One region of the Mesorhizobium sp. UC74_2 genome, then DNA from elsewhere that is predicted to be linked to it. Evidence: predicted binding sites of a transcription regulator. Region 1 holds the regulator's gene; each other region holds the start of a gene.

Region 1 (4,969 bases):
GACGACGGTTTCGCCGTCGGTGCTCTTGGCGAGCGTACTCCAGAGAAAACCTTCCTTGCGCTCTGCCACGTAGTGCACGACATCCTGGATGACAGCAAACGCCTCCTCCTGCTTTCCTGGATGGGCGTGAATGACGTTCACGACAAAAGTCGTTGACTGAGGAGATGCAGAAAAGGCTGCGGTAGGCTTGTCCATGAGTGTCTCCATCTGACGATTGCGGCGATCTTGCCGCGGCAACCTCTGGATATTCAGGACAGATGAGCAGATAAATGCCCATTCTCTCCCATCAATAACGAAGAAAATTCCGCAATTGGACAAGCTTGGACCACTCGGTATCTTCGTACAGGTTGCGGAAGCCGGTAGCTTTATCGGTGCCGCGCGCCGGCTCGGCCTCACAGCCTCGGCCGTCGGCAAGGCGATTGCGCGGCTCGAAAACGAAATGGGCGCCCGTCTCTTTCACCGCTCGACACGGAGTATGGCTCTGACAGAGGAAGGCAGTTTCTTTCTCGAAACCTGCCGGCGCATTCAATCGGAATACGAACAAGCGCAGATCCAGCTTTCGAGATCGCAGGCGAGCCCTCGAGGACAGCTTCGCGTCTCTCTCCCGCTCGCGGGCATGCTGTTGATGCCCACTATATCGGCCTTCATGGAACAATATCCGGATATCAATCTCGACCTTGATTTTACAGACCGGCTGGTCGACGTCATCGAAGAGGGCTTTGACGCGGTGATCCGCACCGGAGACATCCGGGACACGCGCCTGATAAGCCGCAAACTCGGTACTTTTCGGCACAAACTCGTCGCGGCACCGAAATATCTCGCCGAACATGGCACGCCCAGAGTGCCGGAGGACCTGCTCAAGCACCGCTGTCTCCACCATCGTTATGCGAATTCGGGGCGGCTCGAGCCCTGGCCCCTCGTGCGCAGCGGTTGTGACCTGAAACTCGATCTTCCCGTGACCACCGTTGCCAGCACGCTGGAGCCGCTGATCTACCTCGCCGAACGGTCCTTCGGTATCACCTGTCTGCCGCCGTTCGCCGTGTCTGCAGAATTGGCCGAAGGCAAGTTGGTACCGCTGCTGACGGATTATCTCGGCGAAACGGGTACGTTTCGAATATTGTGGCCGACAAATCGCCATCTCTCGCCCAAAGTACGGGTTTTCGTGGACTACATGGCTGAGAATCTATTTGCCGAGTAAGGGTAGGGCAGCATCCTTCGGCCGGCTCTGCGACGGGAGATATGGCAACAGAGAACGGCCTGGCTTCTTGCTAGGCTGAACAAAGCGTCAACAAATTCATTAAACTTTAAATGGTTGCGGAACACAAATGGAACAGATAGTGTTTGTTCCGGGTTTGTTTTTCTGATTCCGGTTCCGTTCCACGGAGGGTGGCGATGCTGACACGCAAGCAACATGAGCTCTTGCTCTTCATCCATGAGCGGCTGAAGGAAAGCGGAATCCCCCCTTCTTTCGACGAAATGAAAGAGGCGCTGGACCTGGCCTCCAAGTCAGGAATCCACAGGCTAATAACTGCTCTGGAGGAACGTGGCTTCATCCGCCGATTGCCGAACCGGGCTCGCGCGCTGGAAGTGCTGCGGTTGCCGGATTCGATTGCTCCCGGCCTTAACGCAGCCAGGAAATTTTCTCCGGCGGTCATCCAGGGCAGCCTGGGGCGTTCTGTACCCAAGGAGCCGCAACGCCTGCAGGCGCCTAGCAATGACGACGACGTCGCAGCTTCCGTTTCCATCCCCGTGATGGGACGCATCGCTGCCGGTGTACCGATCGACGCGATCCAGCACCGCACCCATTCGATTTCCGTACCGCCGGACATGATTTCGGGAGGCGAGCACTACGCCCTGGAAGTCAAAGGCGACTCCATGATCGAAGCCGGCATTTTCGATGGCGATACGGTCATCATCCGCAATGCCAATTCGGCCAATCCCGGCGAGATCGTCGTGGCATTGGTCGATGAGGAAGAGGCGACGCTCAAGCGTTTCCGTCGCAAGGGTGCCTCGATTGCGTTGGAAGCAGCCAATCCTGCCTATGAAACACGAATCTTTGGACCGGATCGGGTCAAGGTACAGGGTAAACTGGTCGGATTGATCCGTCGCTATTAGACCGGACACCCTACAAATTTAGCCGACTACAGATTGCCGGAAACAGACTTTCCGGGAAATTGTGTGTCTGAATGGGCGGGGTGGTTTGAGTTCGACGGTTTGGGCTTGGATTTAGGCGTTTTTTCAAGACGAGGCGGCAATCCCCTCGCCTCGCGCGTAAATTCCCGCTGGACATGCCAGGGTCGATCTTTGGCATCGATCGCGAACGAGATATTAGCCGGCTTATCTGGCGAGGAATCGAAGCGCACCGCAGCACTGCCGACGCGGGCCAGATCCTGCTTGGTGACGACCACCACAGTCGGATCGTTGCAGGGGTCTGGTGCGGTCGCATCGTCGATCACAATGAGTGCCGCGACTCCGCAAGCCGATCTGGCTGCATCGATGCGAGCGGTCGTCACCACGACAGCACCCGATGGATGGCGAGCGAAGCACAGCTGGCGTGTGCACAGGAATGGCGTGCCAAGCGGCATGTCGAGTGCATTTTCTACAGTCAGTTCGACGTCACTCGAAACATCTTCTGGCAAGACCGTCGTCTCTACGTTGAGCGCCCGGCGCCAGTTGTCGAGCGTGAAGGGATTGGGTCGTGCCCGGCTGACAGCGAGTTTGTCATCGCCGACTGGCAGGGCAACGAGCCGTGCGTCCTCCGAGATCAACACATCGGGCGTTTCTACATTGCCCATCGCTGTCAGACCGGCCAGCACAAATGGCAATGCCAGCAAACGTAGCCATGTCGTCGCCATCGCACCGATGGCAAGCGCCACGGCAATGAAGAGCACCGATTGCGTCGAGACAAGGCCAACCCCGTCAACCGGGGAGCGCTGCGAAATCCAGTCCGCGATCACCATCATCACCGTCAGTCCCTTGCCCATCGCATAGAGAAACGGTCCATCGGCGCCAAACGGCATGGCAATCGCGCTGAGAACGGCAGCCAGCATGACAAACGAAACCACTGGCATCACCGCCAGGTTGGCGAACAAACTCAGGGGTGAGACCCGCTGGAAATGCCAGACCGCGAACAGCGCCGTGGCAAGGCCGGCGATGATCGAGGTTGCTGCCATGCCAGCAACCGCAATCAGCGACTTGTGCGCGAGAAAGCCGGTGAACGAGCGTGCCAGCGGTGCCGGGGTAGGCATGACTTCACGCCGTTGCGCCCAAGCCGCATACGCGCCGATCAAGGCGGCAGTCGCGGCGAACGACATCTGGAAAGACGGACCGACCACTTCATGCGGCGCGGTCAGGATCACGATCATCGCCGAGATTGCCAGGTTGCGCATCGACAGCGCCGCTCGGTCGAACAGTACCGCAATCAGCATCACCGACAGCATGATGAAACTACGCTCCGCCGCGACCACCACCCCGGAGATCGCGAGATATGCGGAAATCGAACAAATGGCTGCGAACGCAGCATATTTCTTGACCGGCCGGCGCGCTGAGAAATCCGGAAACAACGCGAAAGCGCCGCGCAGCAGTAACATCACGGTTCCTGCGACGAGTGCCATGTGCAGGCCGGATATCGAGATGATGTGATAGATACCCGTCCTTCGCATGGCTTCGTTGACGGAGTCCGGAATGCCGGCGCGCACCCCGACAATCAGTGCCGCGGCGATCTCGCCCTCAGGCCCACCAATCGAAGCGCGAATGCGATCCGCGATCGTTTCGCGTGCGGTCTCGACGGCCACCGACAGCCGAGTGGGCAGCGATGCAGGTACCTTCTCCAGGGATTCAAGCTTCGGCTTGCCCATGAAGAACCCAGTCGCGCCGATCCCGTCGAAATAGCTTTCGAAAGAAAAATCATAGCCGCCGGGCCGCACCGGACCGGCTGGCGGCATCAGCCGGGCATAGCCGGACACGATCGACCCGGCGCGGATTTCGGCCGGCATTGCCAAAGCCGAAAGCCGCACCCGCTCCGGCTGATAGCGTAGCTTGGGCTTTTCAGTACCGATGACGTCGAGCGTCAGCCGCGTGCGTCCACTGGCCATCGGCTCGACTGAAATGACGCGGCCTGTCACCCTGGTCGACACCTGTGCTCCCAGTACGTTGCTCGGCATGCGCCACGTCTCGACCTTGCCGGCAAGGATACCGAGCACGAGGAAGAGGACGGCCATCGCGGCGAGATGCAAGCCAAGGCGGGAGCGTGAAAGCAGCGCAATGACAGCAAGGACAGCACTGCCGGCAATCAACTGCGCGAAGGCCGGCTCGCGATCGAGTGAGAAATAGACCGTCGCTCCAGCCCCGAGAAAGACCGGCGCGAACAGGAACGCGACGCCGCGATCCAGCTCCAACGCGATCGCCCCGGCGAACGGGCCGCGCAGGTCCCCGCCAACCAGCTTTCGCAAGTTCTGCCAGCGGGTTTCCAGCCATGGCTTGTCGCCGGAAGGCATATCCAGGGCATCGGAACGAGGATGCTGGCGCGCTGCCAGCAGATCATCGAGCGATGATGGCATTCCGATCGGCTGAATGTCAGGCGATGCCGCCGCGGCATTGCTGTCATCGACGGCCGGAGACACGAATAGAAGACGCTCGTTGATGCCCTGTTCGGCATCAGCGCCCCCTCGCCCAACCCTCCCCGGTCCAGCCATCGGGCCTGCCCCTTGCGCCCCTGACCTCCTATGCTACATGAACGCCCAAACAACGAAAGTCCGCGCTCCTGCGCTTCTTCCCGAGAGTTCCATGTCCGATCAGGTCGTAACCCGTTTCGCTCCCTCCCCCACTGGTTATCTGCATATTGGCGGCGCACGCACGGCGCTGTTCAATTGGCTCTACGCCAGGCACACCAATGGCAAGATGCTGCTGCGCATCGAGGATACCGACCGCGAGCGCTCGACTGACGCCGCCACCGCCGCCATCCTCGAAG
Region 2 (4,969 bases), 2.5 Mb from region 1:
ACTCGGCGTCGAAGGCCGGCGACATCGGCTTCACCAAGGCGCTCGCGCAGGAAGGCGCGCGCGCGGGCATCACCGTCAACGTCATCTGCCCCGGTTACATCGCAACCGAAATGGTCAAGGCGATCGATGAGAAGGTGCTCAACGAACGGATCATCCCGCAGATCCCGGTCGGTCGCCTCGGCGAGCCGGAGGAGATCGCGCGTTGCGTGGTGTTCCTGGCTTCCGAGGAAGCCGGCTTTATCACCGGCTCGACCATCTCGGCCAATGGCGGGCAGTATTTCGCCTGAGAGATTTATGCCTATTGCTGCGAAACGGGCCGCTTGCGGCCCGTTTTCGTTTCAGCGACTACGCTGGACCCTATTTTGCGGGGGCGACATCGCGGGGGATCGATGCCGTGGCCGCGGCTGCGATGATGGACGCGCAGCCGGCGATGATGAAGGCAGCGGACATCGATTGCGTGATGACCATGCCTGCGATGGCGGATCCGAGCGGGAAGCCGGCCAGGTTCAGGCTCATGGAAATCGACATGACGCGGCCGAGCTGGTGCGGGTCTGTGCGGCGCTGGCGCAAGGTCAGCAGCGCAACATCGATCGGGCCCGATACCATGCCGGCAATCATCAGGCCGATGGCCAGCCCACCCAGCCCGAACTCCGCCGCGACCGGCCAGGCAGCCAGGGCCGTGACAACCATGCCGACCGCCATGACATGGCGCTCGCGCCCCGTCGTGCGCAGATGACCCGCCAGAAGCGCTCCGATACCGCCGGCAATGCCCATGGCAGCCCACAGCGCGCCGGTCACCGAACTGCTTTCCGTCACGCCGTAACGCTCGGCCACGAACACCGGCACCACCACGACGAGCACTCCCCAGGTGACCTGATAGAACGAGTAGGAGACAGCGAGGCCGCGCAGGGTAGGCTGCCGTGCCACCATCTCAATGCCCTCGATCGTCTGGCGTAGCAGGGAGGCATGGCGTGATGCCAGCCCCGGCAACCGTTGAACATAAGACAGGCAGACAGCGGCGCCGGCATAGGCAAAGGCGATGATCGACAGCGCAGCCTCCGGCCCAAGCAGGGCTACGGTCAGGCCGGCCAGTGCCGGCCCCGCGACATCGGAGATGGCATAGACCGCGGTGTCGAGCGCATTGACCCGATCGAGCGCATGGGCAGGCACGAGCCTTGGCAGAAGCGTCCGCGTGCCGGATGCACCCAGAGGACCGGCCAGCGAGAACAGCACCACCAGGACGAACAGAACCAGCGGGCTCGCCCAGCCCGCCCAGCCGGCAATGCTGACCGCGGCGATGAAGGCGGCGCTGGCGATCAGGTCGATTCGGACCGCCGTTGTCGGACCGACGCGGTCGAGCAATGCACCGGCGACGGGACTGACGAGGAGGCCTGGAGCAATCGCGGCAAAAGTCAGCCAACCGGCCAGGGCCGGTGAGGAAAAACGCGCCAGGACGAACAGAACAAGGGTGAGGCCGAACATGCGTGCCGCCAGGCGTGACAGCGTTGCCGCGAGGATGAGCGGCGGCAGGCCCGGGATCGACATCAAGGTCCGATACGAGTTCTGGGATTCCATAGGGGCTGTTCCGGCTGCTGGCGGCCCACCGTATGGAGGTGTTTGCGCTTCTGTAAATGGACCACCGATCCCGGTTTGAAGCGGACACGCGTCACCCCGGCGGTGAAAAAAGAGGCCGTCTCGACCGTGGGGAAGGCTCGCCGATGCCCTCGGCTGATTGTGCCGTTCCGGCACGCAAACATTAATGTTGGTCCGTCGCATGGCGAACAAATGCGTCGGAAGCCTGTGAATCATTGGTGGACAAGCTGTGCACAACACCAGATGTTGGGGTGAACAAAACAGGAAACTTCTGCGATCGCCGATTCGTCGCCGATTCGTTCCGGCTTTGGTCGAATTGTTAATGAAAATGGACGGTTAAGTGTCAGATGTGGTTAATGGCCATTAAGAAAATGCTGTTATTTCAGCGGCTTGAACTGGTCGGCTCGTTAGCCGGCACTCGCGTGGCTGCCTCTTGCCGGCAAAAGTTAACGGCAGTTGTGAAAAGCGGATGGTTTGGTCGATTAGCCGATTCAGCATGTGGTGCGACTCAGTGAGCCGAGATCCATATCTAGCCGTGAACGAACCGTGAATCGCGAAGAGTCAGCGATTCGTCGCTGATTCGTTCCAGACTCGTTCCGTACGTTAATTCCGCGGTGCAAAAGGCAGGATCGGGTGAACGGGTGCGACGCTTCCATGAACATTCTGCTTTCGCTCCGGCGCCTGAATGCCTATGTGTGCGCTGTCGCCGGGCAAGCCGGCGCCGATGACGGGAAAAGGTCTTCTTTCCGGGCCGATGAATATCCATCCCAAACCTACCGAACCGCTGATCCTTTCAGGCCGTGACGTCACGGCTGTGCTCGGCCCGACCAACACGGGCAAGACGCATCTCGCGATCGAGAGAATGGTTGCACATGAGAGCGGTGTCATCGGCCTGCCGCTTCGCCTGCTGGCCCGCGAAGTCTACGCCCGGCTGTGCGAGAAGGTCGGCGCCAACAAGGTAGCGCTGGTAACGGGCGAGGAAAAGATCCAGCCCGCCGGGGCGCGATATTCGGTTCATACTGTCGAAGCGTTGCCGCGCGAGACCGACGCCGCATTCGTTGCCATCGACGAAGTGCAATTGGCCGGAGATCTCGAACGCGGTCACATCTTCACCGATCGTATCCTCAATCTGCGCGGCAGGCAGGAGACATTGCTGCTGGGTGCCGCCACCATGCACGGCATCCTGCAGAAATTGCTCCGCGGCGTATCGGTGGTGACCAGGCCGCGCCTGTCGCATCTTGCCTATGCCGGCTCCAAGAAGCTGACCCGTCTGCCGCGCCGTTCGGCCATCGTCGCCTTTTCGGCCGATGAGGTCTATGGGATCGCCGAGTTGATCCGCCGCCAGCAGGGTGGTGCGGCAGTCGTGCTCGGCGCATTGTCGCCTCGCACCCGCAATGCACAGGTGGCGCTCTATCAGTCCGGCGATGTCGATTATCTGGTTGCGACCGACGCCATCGGCATGGGGTTGAACCTTGACGTCGACCACGTCGCCTTTGCCCAGAACAGGAAGTTCGACGGCTATCAATACCGAAACCTGACCGCGGCAGAGCTCGGCCAGATCGCCGGCCGTGCCGGCCGGCACCTGCGCGACGGCACGTTTGGCGTCACCGGCCAGGTCGACCCGCTCGACGAAGACCTCGTCCAGAAGATCGAAAGTCATGATTTCGAGCCGGTGAAAGTGCTGCAATGGCGCACGCCGACCTTCGATTTTTCCAACCTCGATGCGCTGAAGCGTTCGATCGAGACCAACGCGCCGGTTCAAGGGCTGACCCGCGCCCTGCCGGCCGTCGATGCGCAGGCTCTGGATTTCCTGTCGAAGGACGGCGAAATCCGTGCGCTTGCCACCAACCGCGAGCGTGTGGCCCTGCTGTGGGAAGCCTGTGTCTTGCCGGATTACCGCAAGATCGCTCCCGCACAGCACGCTGACCTCATTGCTTCCATCTATATGGACCTTGCCAGGCGCGGCCATGTCGACGAAAGCTACATGGCTGAACAGGTGCGTCGTGCCGACACCACGGAGGGTGACATCGACACGCTTTCGCATCGCATCGCCCAGATTCGCACGTGGACTTTTGTATCCAATCGTCCAGGTTGGCTTGCCGATCCGACACACTGGCAAGAAAAGACACGGGAAATCGAAGACAGATTGTCGGACGCGTTGCATGAGCGGTTGACGAAACGCTTCGTTGATCGCAGGACTTCCGTCCTCATGCGGCGCCTTAGAGAAAATACCATGCCCGAAGCCGAAATCAGCCCAACCGGAACCGTCCTCGTCGAGGGCCATCATGTCGGCGAACTGCAAGGGTTCCGCTTCACGGCCGACCAGGGCGCCGGCGGCGAAGATGCCAAGGCTGTGCGTTCAGCCGCACAGAAGGCACTTGCCTCCGAGTTCGAAGCCCGCGCGGAACGCTTCGCGGCGTCCGGTAACAACGACATCGCCTTGGGTTCCGATGGCGTGCTGCGCTGGATCGGCGCGCCGATCGGTACGCTGGTTGCCGGCGAAGACGCGTTGAAGCCGCGACTGGTGCTGCTTGCCGACGAGCAACTGACCGGTCCGGCGCGTGACAAGGTCGCGGCGCGCGCCGATCGTTTTGTCAATTTCCAGGTCGAGCTGCTGTTGAAGCCGCTGGTGGACATGAAGAATGCCGAGCAGCTGACCGGGATCGCTCGCGGCATCGCCTTCCAGCTCGTCGAGCATTTCGGTCTTATCAACCGGCGCGATATCGCCGAAGAGATGCGCACGCTCGATCAGGAAGGTCGTGCGGCGCTGCGACGCCTCGGCGTGCGTTTCGGCGCTTATCATGTTTTCGTGCCATCGCTGATCAAGCCGGCGCCAGCGGGCCTCGTGACGCTGTTGTGGGCGCTGAAGAACGACGGCAAGGATAAGCCGGGCTTCGGCGACGTGGTCCACGCGCTGGCTTCCGGTCGCACCTCTATCGTGATCGATCCGACCTACGACAAGACATTCTACCGTCTGGCCGGCTATCGCAACCTCGGCCGTCGAGCGGTGCGCGTCGACATTCTCGAGCGACTGGCCGACCTCATCCGTCCGGCGACCAACTGGAAGCCGGGTCTTGGCGTTCGTCCGGACGGTGCCTATGACGGCCAGGCTTTCATGGTGACGCCGCCGATGATGTCGATCCTCGGCGCAACGGCCGACGACATGGAGGAGATCCTGAAGGGTCTCGGCTACCGTGCCGAGCCGAAGCCTGCGGTGGACGTCAAGGCCAAGCTCGAACAACTTGACCAGGCGGCCCGCGACGCCGCGGAAGCGAAGGCCGCGGCCGATGCCGCCGCAAAGGTAGCTGCGCAGACCGTCGAGGCGGCTGCCGCCGAGGAGCCTGCCGCAGCCGATGCCGAGCCGGTTTCCGAGCCG
Region 3 (4,969 bases), 250 kb from region 1:
GGTTTGACGATGCTGTAGCCGCCATTGACGCCGGGCAGGGGCTTTGCAGCCTGCTTGCCGGCTTCCCCGGCAAATCCTGTCGCTGTCGAAAAAAGGGCAACTGCAAGGGCAGCCAGACACGATGATGGCGAGAGGCGGGCGATGGTCATGGTGCTAACATAGGCGTCTTGACCCGTGACGACCAGTGCCCGTCGATCCATCGGATTGGATGGACGACGATCTGGCTGTCCTAGGCCGCCCGTTTGCGCGTGTCGTAGACATGGTCGACCAGGCCCCATGCCCTGGCTTCCTCCGCGTTCATGAAGTGGTCTCGGTCGAGCGTGTTCTCGACGTCCTCGACCGTGCGCCCGCAGTGCTGGGCATAGAGGTCAATCATCTGCCGCTTGGTTTTCAGGATGTCCTCGGCGTGCCGCTGGATGTCCGAGGCCTGGCCCTGGAAGCCGCCCAGCGGTTGATGCAGCACGATCTTGCTGTTGGGGAGCGCGATGCGCCTGCCCGGGTCTCCAGCCATCAGCAGGAACGAACCCATCGAAGCCGCAAAGCCCATGCAGACTGTCGACACCGGGCAGGAGATGTAACGCATCGTGTCGTAGATGGCGAAGCCGGAACTGACCACGCCGCCGGGTGAGTTGATGTAGAGCGACACCTCCTTGTCCGGATTGTCCGCCTCCAGCGACAGCAATTGCGCGCAGATGATGGCGGCCATGTTGTCCTCTATCTGGCCGTTGACGAAGATGATGCGTTCACGCAGCAGCCGGGAGAAGATGTCGAAAGCGCGTTCGCCGCGGCTCGACTGCTCGATCACCATCGGCACAAGATTGGCGATACCGGACATGTGTTGGTTCCTTCCGTTCAGGCGGCCATGCGCCATTGCGGCGTGTTGGCCGCAGTGAAAATTCTGGTGGGCTTGGGCGCATCGACGGCGACGCTGCAGCCCGCTCCGGACATGTTGCAGGCGGCCGTTGAGACAAAGCCGTCATGCACGACACGCAAATGCGTGCCGCCGTCGGCGGCATGTGTCAGTTCGAAGGTGACGACACTGTCAAAGCCCTCTCCCGCACCGGATCCGCCTGTTTCGCGCCAGGAATAGCGCAGCAGGCGGCCAGGTTCCGCCTCAAGCACCGTGCAGGCGATGCGGCCCTCGGCGCCGAGCGAAAATCGCTGCCCGGTTTCGCTCCTGATGTCGTTCGGCAGCAACCAGGCCGCGACGATTTCCGGCTCGGTGAGTGCGCGCCAAACTTTTTCGGGCGCTTCCGGCAGATCGCATTCAACAACGATGTCATCGCGGCTGGGCGAGGTCATTGATCCATCTCCTTCAACACGGTCTTCAGCCTTTCGATGCGATCAGGCCAGAAGGTGCGGTAGCGTTCGATCCAGGTGAGCAGCGGCGATAATCCTTCCGGGGCGGCTCGGTAAAAGGCATTGCGGCCGACACGGCGCTCGCTCACCAGCCCGGCGCCGCGCAGCACGGCAAGATGCTGGGAGACCGCCGGTTGGGACACCGGCGTGCCGGCGCGCAGTTCAGAGACGGTCATCTCGTCGTCGACCAGCCGTTCAAACAGCGCGCGCCGTGTCGGGTCGGCCAGGGCCTTGAAGATTTCGGATTCGATCATACCAAAACATAAGTGGATACTTATTGGTTTGGCAAGAGCCTTCTCGGGGCGAGGACCTGAAATGAAGCCAGGCCGGCACTTTTGCTGACATTCCTTGACAAATAGCCAGTGCGGGAACTAGAACAGAAATAGAACAAAAAACGTTGTGGGAAAGGCATGTCCGTGGAGGCGGGCAGGTTCCTCAGCCTATATGGTGCGGCGAGAATTCTGGTTTCGGACGAGCGCGGAGAAGTGTGATGGCTGGCAGCGTCAACAAGGTCATTCTGGTGGGAAATCTGGGTGCGGATCCCGAAATCCGCCGGCTGAACTCGGGTGAGCCGGTCGTCAACATCCGTATCGCCACCTCGGAAAGCTGGCGCGACAAGAACTCGGGCGAACGCAAGGAAAAGACCGAGTGGCACAACGTCGTCATCTTCAATGACCAGCTCGCCAAGGTGGCCGAGCAGTATCTGAAGAAGGGCATGAAGGTTTATGTCGAGGGTCAATTGCAGACCCGTAAATGGCAGGACCAGAGCGGCCAGGAGCGTTATACGACCGAAGTCGTGCTGCAGAAATTCCGGGGCGAATTGCAGATGCTCGACGCGCGTGGCGGGCAGGGCGAAGGTGGCCAGGTCGGTTATTCCGGTGGCAACCGCGACAGCTTTGGCCAGTCCGGCCCGAGCGACTTCGGTGGCGGTGGCGGCCGCGGCTCGGCTGGTGGCGGCTTTGGCGGTGGAAACGGCAATCGCAGTGGCGGCGGTGGCGGTTCGCGCGAACTGGACGATGAAATCCCGTTCTGATTGCTGATGGGCGGAATTCCCCAGCCCACAGACCTGACCTGGTGATCCGGCGATGAGCTACGGCATGAGTGCATTCGCGCGCCTGATTGCGATCGGCCTGCTGTTCTTCACCATGTTGTCCGCTGCCGTTTCGGCTGCGGAGCGGCTCGATGACAAGCCGCGCATCGCGGTCGTGTCGGCCTTCCCACCTGAATGGATGGGGCTGCAGGCCGATCTGTCGGATCGAACCGAACACGAGATCAACGGCCGCCAGTTCATCACCGGCAAGCTGGCCGGCAAGGATGTCGTGCTGTTCCTGAGTGGCGTCAGCATGGTCAATGCGGCCATGACCATGCAGGTGGCGCTCGACCGGTTTGTCGTGACATCCGTGGTGTTTTCCGGCATTGCCGGCGGCGTCGACCCGGCCCTCAGCATCGGCGATGTCGTCGTCGCCGATCAGTGGGGCGAATATCTGGAAGCGGTTTTCGCCCGCAAGGTCGGCGACGGTTACGAAATTCCGCCATTCATCCCGAAGGATCAGTTTGCGGGCTACGGCATGATCGTGCCGCGCTCTGTGACGGTTACCAGGCGGGGCGATACCGCCGAAGAGACGAAATTCTGGTTCCCGTCCGATCCGGCCTTGCTCGACGCTGCCCGCAAGGTCGCTGCCAGGCTGGAGCTGCAGGCCTGTGCACCCGAGAACAAATGCCTTGCCAGCCCGCCGAAGATCATCGTCGGCGGCAATGGTGTTTCCGGCCAGGCTTTCGTCGACAATGCCGAATTTCGTGACTATGTGCACAAGACCTTCGATGCCAAGGTGCTCGACATGGAAAGTGCCGCGGTCGCACATGTGACCTACAGCAACCACGTTCCGTTCCTAGCGGTACGCAGCCTGTCGGACCTCGCTGGCGGTGGAGAAGGCGCCAATCAGATGGCGACTTTCATGGCACTGGCGTCAACGAATTCAGCCAATGTCGTCAAGGCATTGCTGGCCGAGATGCCATAGGACCGACACGAAGAGACAGGGAAGCAGGGATGAAGGCGCGGATCAAATGGGTCGAGGGTCGCACATTCGTGGGCGAGTCCGGCAGTGGCCACAAGCTGGTTCTGGGCACGACGCATGGCGATGACGGCAAGACACCCGGCCCGAGCCCCATGGAACTGCTTTTGATCGGTACGGGCGGCTGTTCGGCCATCGACGTTGTGCACATCCTCGAAAAGGGGCGCGAGCAGGTCGAGGATTGTGTCGTGGAACTCGATTCCGATCGTGCAGCGACCGATCCGAAGGTGTTCACGCGCATTCACATGCACTTCATCGTCAAAGGCAAGGGACTGTCACACGACAAGGTCAAGCGGGCGGTTCAGCTGTCGGCGGAAAAATACTGCTCGGCCTCGATCATGATGGGCAAGACGGCGACCGTTACCCACGATTTCGAGGTGGTCGATACCGCTGCCGGCTGAGGCAGCCTGCAAGGCAGTGCGATTGTACGTTGGGTCGGTCAGCTCGCTGCCAGAGCCTTGATACCGTCGGCCACGAACTGGACGGCGAGCGCGGCAAGGATCACGCCGAGCAGCCGGGTCAGGATCGAGCGCCCGGTCTGGCCGAGAATGCCGTCGATGCGCTCCGCCAGCACGAACACCAGATAGGTGATGAGCAGGCAGGCGAGGATGATGCCGAGCAGCGCCAGCTGCCCTCCAAGGCCTTGGAACGAACTGGACAGCAGGACGGTGGCCGAAATGGCGCCGGGGCCTGCGATCAGCGGGATCGCCAGCGGGAAAGCCGCGATGTTGTGGATGTGATCCTTGGTGATCGCCACATCCGCGCTTTTTTCCTTGCGGTCCTGCCGGCGCTCGAAAACCATCTCGAAGGCGATGAAGAACAGCAGGAAGCCGCCGGCTACGCGGAAAGCAGGCAATGTGATGCCGAACACCGAAAGGATCGAGGCGCCTGCCACCGCAAACAGCGCGATGACCAGAAAGCCGATGATCGAGGCGCGAACGGATACCTGGCTTCGCTGCTCACGATTCATGCCGCGCGTCACGGCAAGGAAAAGCGGGGCGAGTCCCGGCGGGTCGATGGTCACGAGCAGTGTCACGAAGGCGTTGAACAGGCTTTCGTAGCTCGGCATGCCGTTCCCCTCTCTCGCGACAACCAGGCCATTGGTAGCGCGAATATGGGGAAGTTGCCAACGCTCAGTCGGTCAGCTGCCTGAGCCGCAACAGGCCTCTATGCGATAGCCGTCCGGATCGATGGCGAAGGCCGCGAAATAGCTATCGCCATAGTCGGCGCGCAGGCCCGCTTTGCCGTTGTCGTTGCCGCCATGAGCAAGGGTTGCCGCGTGGAAGGCGCGGACACTGTCGTGAGTTGGCGCGGCAAAACAGAAGTGAAGCCCCGATCCCATATCGGCTGGAACCGGTCGTGCGACCTCGAGAATCCACAGTGAGATCTGATCGCCGCCATAACCTAGCGACCCCACGGATTCGCTGAGGCACGAATAGCCGAGCGGCGACAGAACCGCGTCATAGAAAGTCTTGGAGCGGGAGGGGTCGGCGACGCCGATCGAGACATGGTCGAGCATTTTGAACCTCGTTTGAGTT
Region 4 (4,969 bases), 910 kb from region 1:
GCGAGCCGATACTGTCGAAGCGCGAGGCTCCGTACGGGTTCTGGCGACCGGCCGAGAAGCCGCCGCGGCCTGAAGCGAAGGAACCACCGCCATAAGGATTGCCATAACCGCCGTAGCTGGAGCCGTTGCCTTCCTGCACCTCGACATGCGCTTCCGGCAATTCGTCGAGGAAACGCGAGGGAATGGTCGATTGCCACAGCCCATGGATGCGGCGGTTGGAGACGAACCAGATGTGCAGGTTCTTCTTGGCGCGGGTGACGCCGACATAGGCCAGGCGACGCTCTTCCTCCAGGCCGGAGCGGCCGCCTTCGTCGAGTGCACGCTGATGCGGGAACAGGCCTTCCTCCCAGCCAGGCAGGAACACGGTTTCGAACTCCAGGCCCTTGGCAGAATGCAGCGTCATGATGGAAACCGCGTCGAGACCCTCGTTCTGCTCGGCGTCCATCACCAGCGCGACATGTTCGAGGAAGGCGCGCAGCGATTCATATTCCTCCATGGAGCGGATGAGCTCCTTGAGGTTTTCAAGCCGCCCCGGCGCTTCCGCGGAGCGGTCGTTCTTCCACATGTCGGTGTAGCCGCTCTCCTCGAGGATCATCTCGGCGAGTTCGGTGTGCGGTGTGGAATCGATCAGGCTCTGCCAGCGCGCGAAGTTGGCGGCGACTTCCCGCAACGCCGCCCGAGGCTTGGGCTTCAGCTCATCGCTTTCGGCAAGCCGGGCGGAAGCCTCCAGCATCGGCACGCCGAGCGCGCGGGCCGTATCGTGGATCTGGCGGATGGTGGCATCACCCAGGCCGCGTTTCGGCACGTTGACGATGCGCTCGAAGGCGAGGTCGTCGCCGGAATTCGCGACGACGCGCATGAAGGCCATGGCGTCGCGGATTTCCTGGCGCTCGTAGAAACGCGGACCGCCGATAACCCGGTAATTGAGCCCGATCTCGATGAAGCGGTCTTCGAAGGAGCGCATCTGGAAGGAGGCGCGCACGAGGATCGCCATGTCGTTCAGCTTGTGGCGACCACGCTGATAGGCCTCGATGGCTTCGCCGACGGCACGCGCTTCCTCGTCCGAATCCCAGGCGGCGTGCACATTGACCCTGGGATCTTCCGGATCGGGTCGGTCGGTGAACAGCGTCTTGCCGAGGCGGCCTTCATTGTGGGCAATGAGATGGGCAGCCGCGCCCAGGATATGGGCGGTGGAGCGATAGTTGCGCTCCAGGCGGATGACGGTAGCGCCCGGAAAGTCTTTCTCGAAGCGCAGGATGTTGTCCACCTCCGCGCCGCGCCAGCCATAGATCGACTGGTCGTCGTCGCCGACGCAGCAGATATTGACCTTGTTTTCGCTCCCGCGCTGTTCCGCGCCTGACGGCGCGGACGCTCCGCGAAGATCTTGCGACGGCTCGGTCGCCCAGTCTCGCGCTCGGCCTTCGGCCGTTTGCATGGTACTGGACTGCTTCGGCCGCTGGGCCAGGAGCCGCAGCCACATATACTGCGCCGTGTTGGTGTCCTGGTATTCGTCGACCAGTATGTATTTGAATTTGCGATGGTATTCCGCCAGCACGTCGTGATGCTTGCGGAAGATGCGGATCGGATGCAGCAGCAGGTCGCCGAAGTCGCAGGCGTTCAGCGTTGTCAGCCGTTCCTGATAGGCACGGTAGAGTTCGCGGCCGCGGCCATTGGCGAAGGCGCGTGCGTCGCCTTCCGGAATCTCGTCGGGTGCGAGACCCTTGTTCTTCCAGGTGTCGACCATCTGCGCGAAGGTGCGCGGCGCCCAGCGCTTGTCGTCCAGACCTTCGGCCTGGATCAACTGCTTGATCAGGCGCGTGACGTCGTCCGTATCAAGGATGGTGAAATCCGACCGCAAGCCGGCGAGTTCGGCATGCCGGCGCAGCAGCTTGACGCCGATGGAGTGGAAAGTGCCCAGCCACGGCATGCCCTCGATCGCCTCGCCGACGAGCACGCCTATGCGATGCTTCATCTCGCGGGCGGCCTTGTTGGTGAAGGTGACGGCGAGGATCTGGCTGGGGAAGGCGCGCCCGGTGGCCAGGATATGGGCGATGCGGGTGGTGAGCACACGCGTCTTGCCGGTGCCTGCGCCGGCCAGAACGAGCACCGGACCTTCGGTGGTTTCCACCGCCTGCCGTTGTTCAGGATTGAGACCCTTCAGATATTCAGGCGGGTTGTTGTGCCCCTGGCGTGCCGCCATGGCGCGAGCCGCAATACCGGACGGGGCCGCCTGCGAGGAAGATGCACGCGCGGCGTCGAAACGCGGAGCGTCGTCCTCGTCGAAGAAGGGCATGTCATGATCGCCGGCCATTTCGTTTCCGAATGTAGTGATTCGGGCGAGAAAGGCCAGCAATGTTCACACACTGTTCCCGGATTCGACAGCTTTGACCGCTGTTGACGGCCCGATGCGACATGGATAGCGTCCAGCAACGGCTCGACGCAGCCGGCTGTCCGCGCCTCGAACAGGTATGGCGAATGCGTCGTCACGATCCAGTCTGGTCCTTGTCCCCGGGACGAAGGCACTGGCAATGCGGGCCCCGGTGAAGCTCTTCGTCCCGACGAGAAGGATCGCAGACCATGCGTACATTCCTGGACGCCAAGGCGATGGCAAAGGCCATGCGCGAGGCGCTTGCCGCCAAGAACATCGAAATTCCCCATTCCGAGGCGCTGGAGATCGTCGCTCGCCAGTTCGGCGTCGAGACCTGGAACATCCTTTCGGCCCGGATCCAGCGGAACGAGGGCAGGGAAACGGCGGGCAAGGCGGGCGGTGACATCGTTTTCGAGCAGGCGGTGCCCATCGTGCGCATCTTCGACGTCGCCAAGGCGCATGAGTTCTATCTCGGCTTCCTTGGCTTCGCCGTCGATTGGGAGCATCGCTACGGCGATAATTTCCCGCTCTACACCCAGGTATCGCGCGCAGGCCTCAGGCTGCATCTGTCCGAGCATTCGGGCGATGCCAGTCCAGGCGGCAACATGGTCGTCTACATGGCCGGCGCCGAGGCATTCCAGCGTGAGTTGGCGGCAAAGAACTATCGCTACATGAAGCCGGGGCTGGAGAAGGTGGACGATCGGCTGGAGGTCGAGGTGACCGATCCGTTCGGCAACCGCATCCGCTTCATGGAGATCGTCGCAGACGATTGATCAGGCACCGGCTTCAGTGTTTGCCGCTGCACGAATATTTTCGGCAAGCGTTTCCTGAAATCCACAGTAGCGCCTTGTTATCGTCGCGGCGGACGAGTTTAGTCTTTGCTCCTTTGGTGCGGTCGGTTAAGTCTGTCCGCGCCAACCATTCAAGGCGAGGCTATGCAAGAACCGTTCGACTCCAAACCCCCGACCACGGTGGACGACAATTTCGACAAGGCAGCCATTGCCGTGATCGTGGTTTTCGGTGCGCTCATCATCGGCGGCTTGATGGCGGCTAATCTGGTCTATGGCCACCGCAACGGCTTCCTTTATGCGCTGGGCGCGGCAGGAACCGCCTGGATCGCCGGCCACATGATCCTTTTCGACCTGCCACGCGCCTATGCGGCCATGGTCGCGGCCTCATTCCTGCTCGCGCTTCTGTCGACGCTGGCGCTCGCCTGAGCGGTCACGCGTCGCGAGGCGCGGGACATTCGGGCAGTTGACTGTTTCGCCGATCCCCTGACCGGAGTCCGGTTGGCCTCAGGCAGAGCCTCGCTTGGACCGCGCCTGCTTGATGATGGCGCGCCAGCGCAGCATGTCGAAGGGGATCGGCTCGTTGGAGTTTGCGATCTGGAAGATCTCGTTGTTGAGATTCTTCAGCGAACGCCAGAAGTCGTAGTCGCTGATGCGCGGGTCGGCGGCCAGTTTTTCCGAGAGAGCCTCGATATCGATTTTCATGCGCGCGCTTGGGCCAGATTTTCTCCGTCCCGTCTCCAAGGCTTTCAAGTTCACCCTGGATAGCCTTCTCCGGCGCGCCGTCGATTCGCTCAACGACGGCAAAGGGGTTGTCCCCGTTCAGAATTGATTAAGGTTAACGGTCTTGCCCTCAGCCGGTCTTGCGGCGGATGCCGATCGAACGGCCAGCACGTTCCGGCATGGGCAGACCGGCATGGGCTTCGCGCATCGCTTCGACCTTGGCCAGCACATCCGCCGGGAAGGGGGCCACCTTCGGTCCGGCCATGTCGACATGCAGCGAAAGCGATTCAGACGTTGCTGCAAGCCAGCCGTCGACATGGCGGATTTCCTGATAGACACGCAACCGCTTCTCGTCGTGGTCGAGAAGCTGGAAGGTGGCTGTCACCTTGTGGTCGAGATGCAGTTCCTGCACGTAACAGACGTGCACCTCGGCCGTGTAGATGGTGAGCTTGCGGTCGCGGGCGTAATTCGGCCCCATGCCCATCAGCTCGAAGGCGTCGTCCGAGCAACGGTCGAACAGCACGTTGTAATAGGCCATGTTGAGATGACCATTGTAGTCGATCCAGTCGTTCTCGATGTCCATGACGCGGGAGACGAAGGGGGCTGCTATGGACATTGCGATGTTTCCTCTGGCGCTGGACACGGCGTGCTAGCAGATCTTTATTTTGCGCATGTCGTCATCGCAAAACCGCTGCACATTTTTGCGCGACATGCTTATGCAGCTGTAACTCGAGAACAAGGGCCGCGATGGTCCAATCGCGGAGGAAAGCATGGCTCTGAGCGACCTCGTACCGGTCGAACGCAATGAGGATGGCATCGCTGCCGTCCTCCGCATCCTGAAACAGCACCTTGGCGAACGGTTCCAGACCGGGCTGGCGATTCGCCAGCAGCACGCGCACACCACCACCTATATTCCGACCCAGGCACCGGACGGCGTTGCTTTCTGCGAGACGACCGAAGAGGTGCAATCGGTGATGCGGGCCTGCGCGGAATATCGTGTGCCGGTCATCGCCTTTGGCGTCGGCACTTCGCTGGAAGGCCACGTCAATGCGCCGGGCGGCGGCATTTGCGTCGACCTCTCGCGCATGAA

The links. The regulator LexA, encoded in region 1, represses DNA repair genes until DNA is damaged. The targets are predictions, from matches to a motif close to TGTTCNNNNTGTGTTCNG.
Region 2: a site for LexA is predicted at 2,175-2,192, ahead of ACFJIU_RS29065 (helicase-related protein). Genes of this name have one in related genera too.
Region 3: a site for LexA is predicted at 1,732-1,749, ahead of ssb (single-stranded DNA-binding protein). Genes of this name have one in related genera too.
Region 4: a site for LexA is predicted at 2,354-2,371, ahead of ACFJIU_RS05915 (ATP-dependent helicase). Genes of this name have one in related genera too.

What each region holds. Positions count from the first base shown of each region.
Region 1 is NZ_CP170562.1:2,162,362-2,167,330, reverse strand. Features, by position in the region: gene ACFJIU_RS10545 (antibiotic biosynthesis monooxygenase) at 1-195, opposite strand, end outside; gene ACFJIU_RS10540 (LysR family transcriptional regulator) at 311-1,198, shown strand; gene lexA (transcriptional repressor LexA) at 1,393-2,115, shown strand; gene ACFJIU_RS10530 (ComEC/Rec2 family competence protein) at 2,142-4,694, opposite strand; gene gltX (glutamate--tRNA ligase) at 4,786-4,969, shown strand, end outside.
Region 2 is NZ_CP170562.1:5,952,541-5,957,509, forward strand. Features, by position in the region: gene phbB (acetoacetyl-CoA reductase) at 1-287, shown strand, start outside; gene ACFJIU_RS29060 (MFS transporter) at 358-1,575, opposite strand; gene ACFJIU_RS29065 (helicase-related protein) at 2,348-4,969, shown strand, end outside.
Region 3 is NZ_CP170562.1:1,909,391-1,914,359, forward strand. Features, by position in the region: gene ACFJIU_RS09175 (hypothetical protein) at 1-149, opposite strand, end outside; gene ACFJIU_RS09180 (ATP-dependent Clp protease proteolytic subunit) at 230-835, opposite strand; gene ACFJIU_RS09185 (SRPBCC domain-containing protein) at 853-1,302, opposite strand; gene ACFJIU_RS09190 (ArsR/SmtB family transcription factor) at 1,299-1,613, opposite strand; gene ssb (single-stranded DNA-binding protein) at 1,850-2,392, shown strand; gene ACFJIU_RS09200 (5'-methylthioadenosine/S-adenosylhomocysteine nucleosidase) at 2,457-3,377, shown strand; gene ACFJIU_RS09205 (OsmC family protein) at 3,407-3,832, shown strand; gene ACFJIU_RS09210 (MarC family protein) at 3,871-4,500, opposite strand; gene ACFJIU_RS09215 (VOC family protein) at 4,573-4,950, opposite strand.
Region 4 is NZ_CP170562.1:1,257,108-1,262,076, forward strand. Features, by position in the region: gene ACFJIU_RS05915 (ATP-dependent helicase) at 1-2,311, opposite strand, end outside; gene ACFJIU_RS05920 (glyoxalase superfamily protein) at 2,578-3,141, shown strand; gene ACFJIU_RS05925 (hypothetical protein) at 3,304-3,585, shown strand; gene ACFJIU_RS05930 (hypothetical protein) at 3,664-3,861, opposite strand; gene ACFJIU_RS05935 (thioesterase family protein) at 4,010-4,495, opposite strand; gene ACFJIU_RS05940 (FAD-binding oxidoreductase) at 4,650-4,969, shown strand, end outside.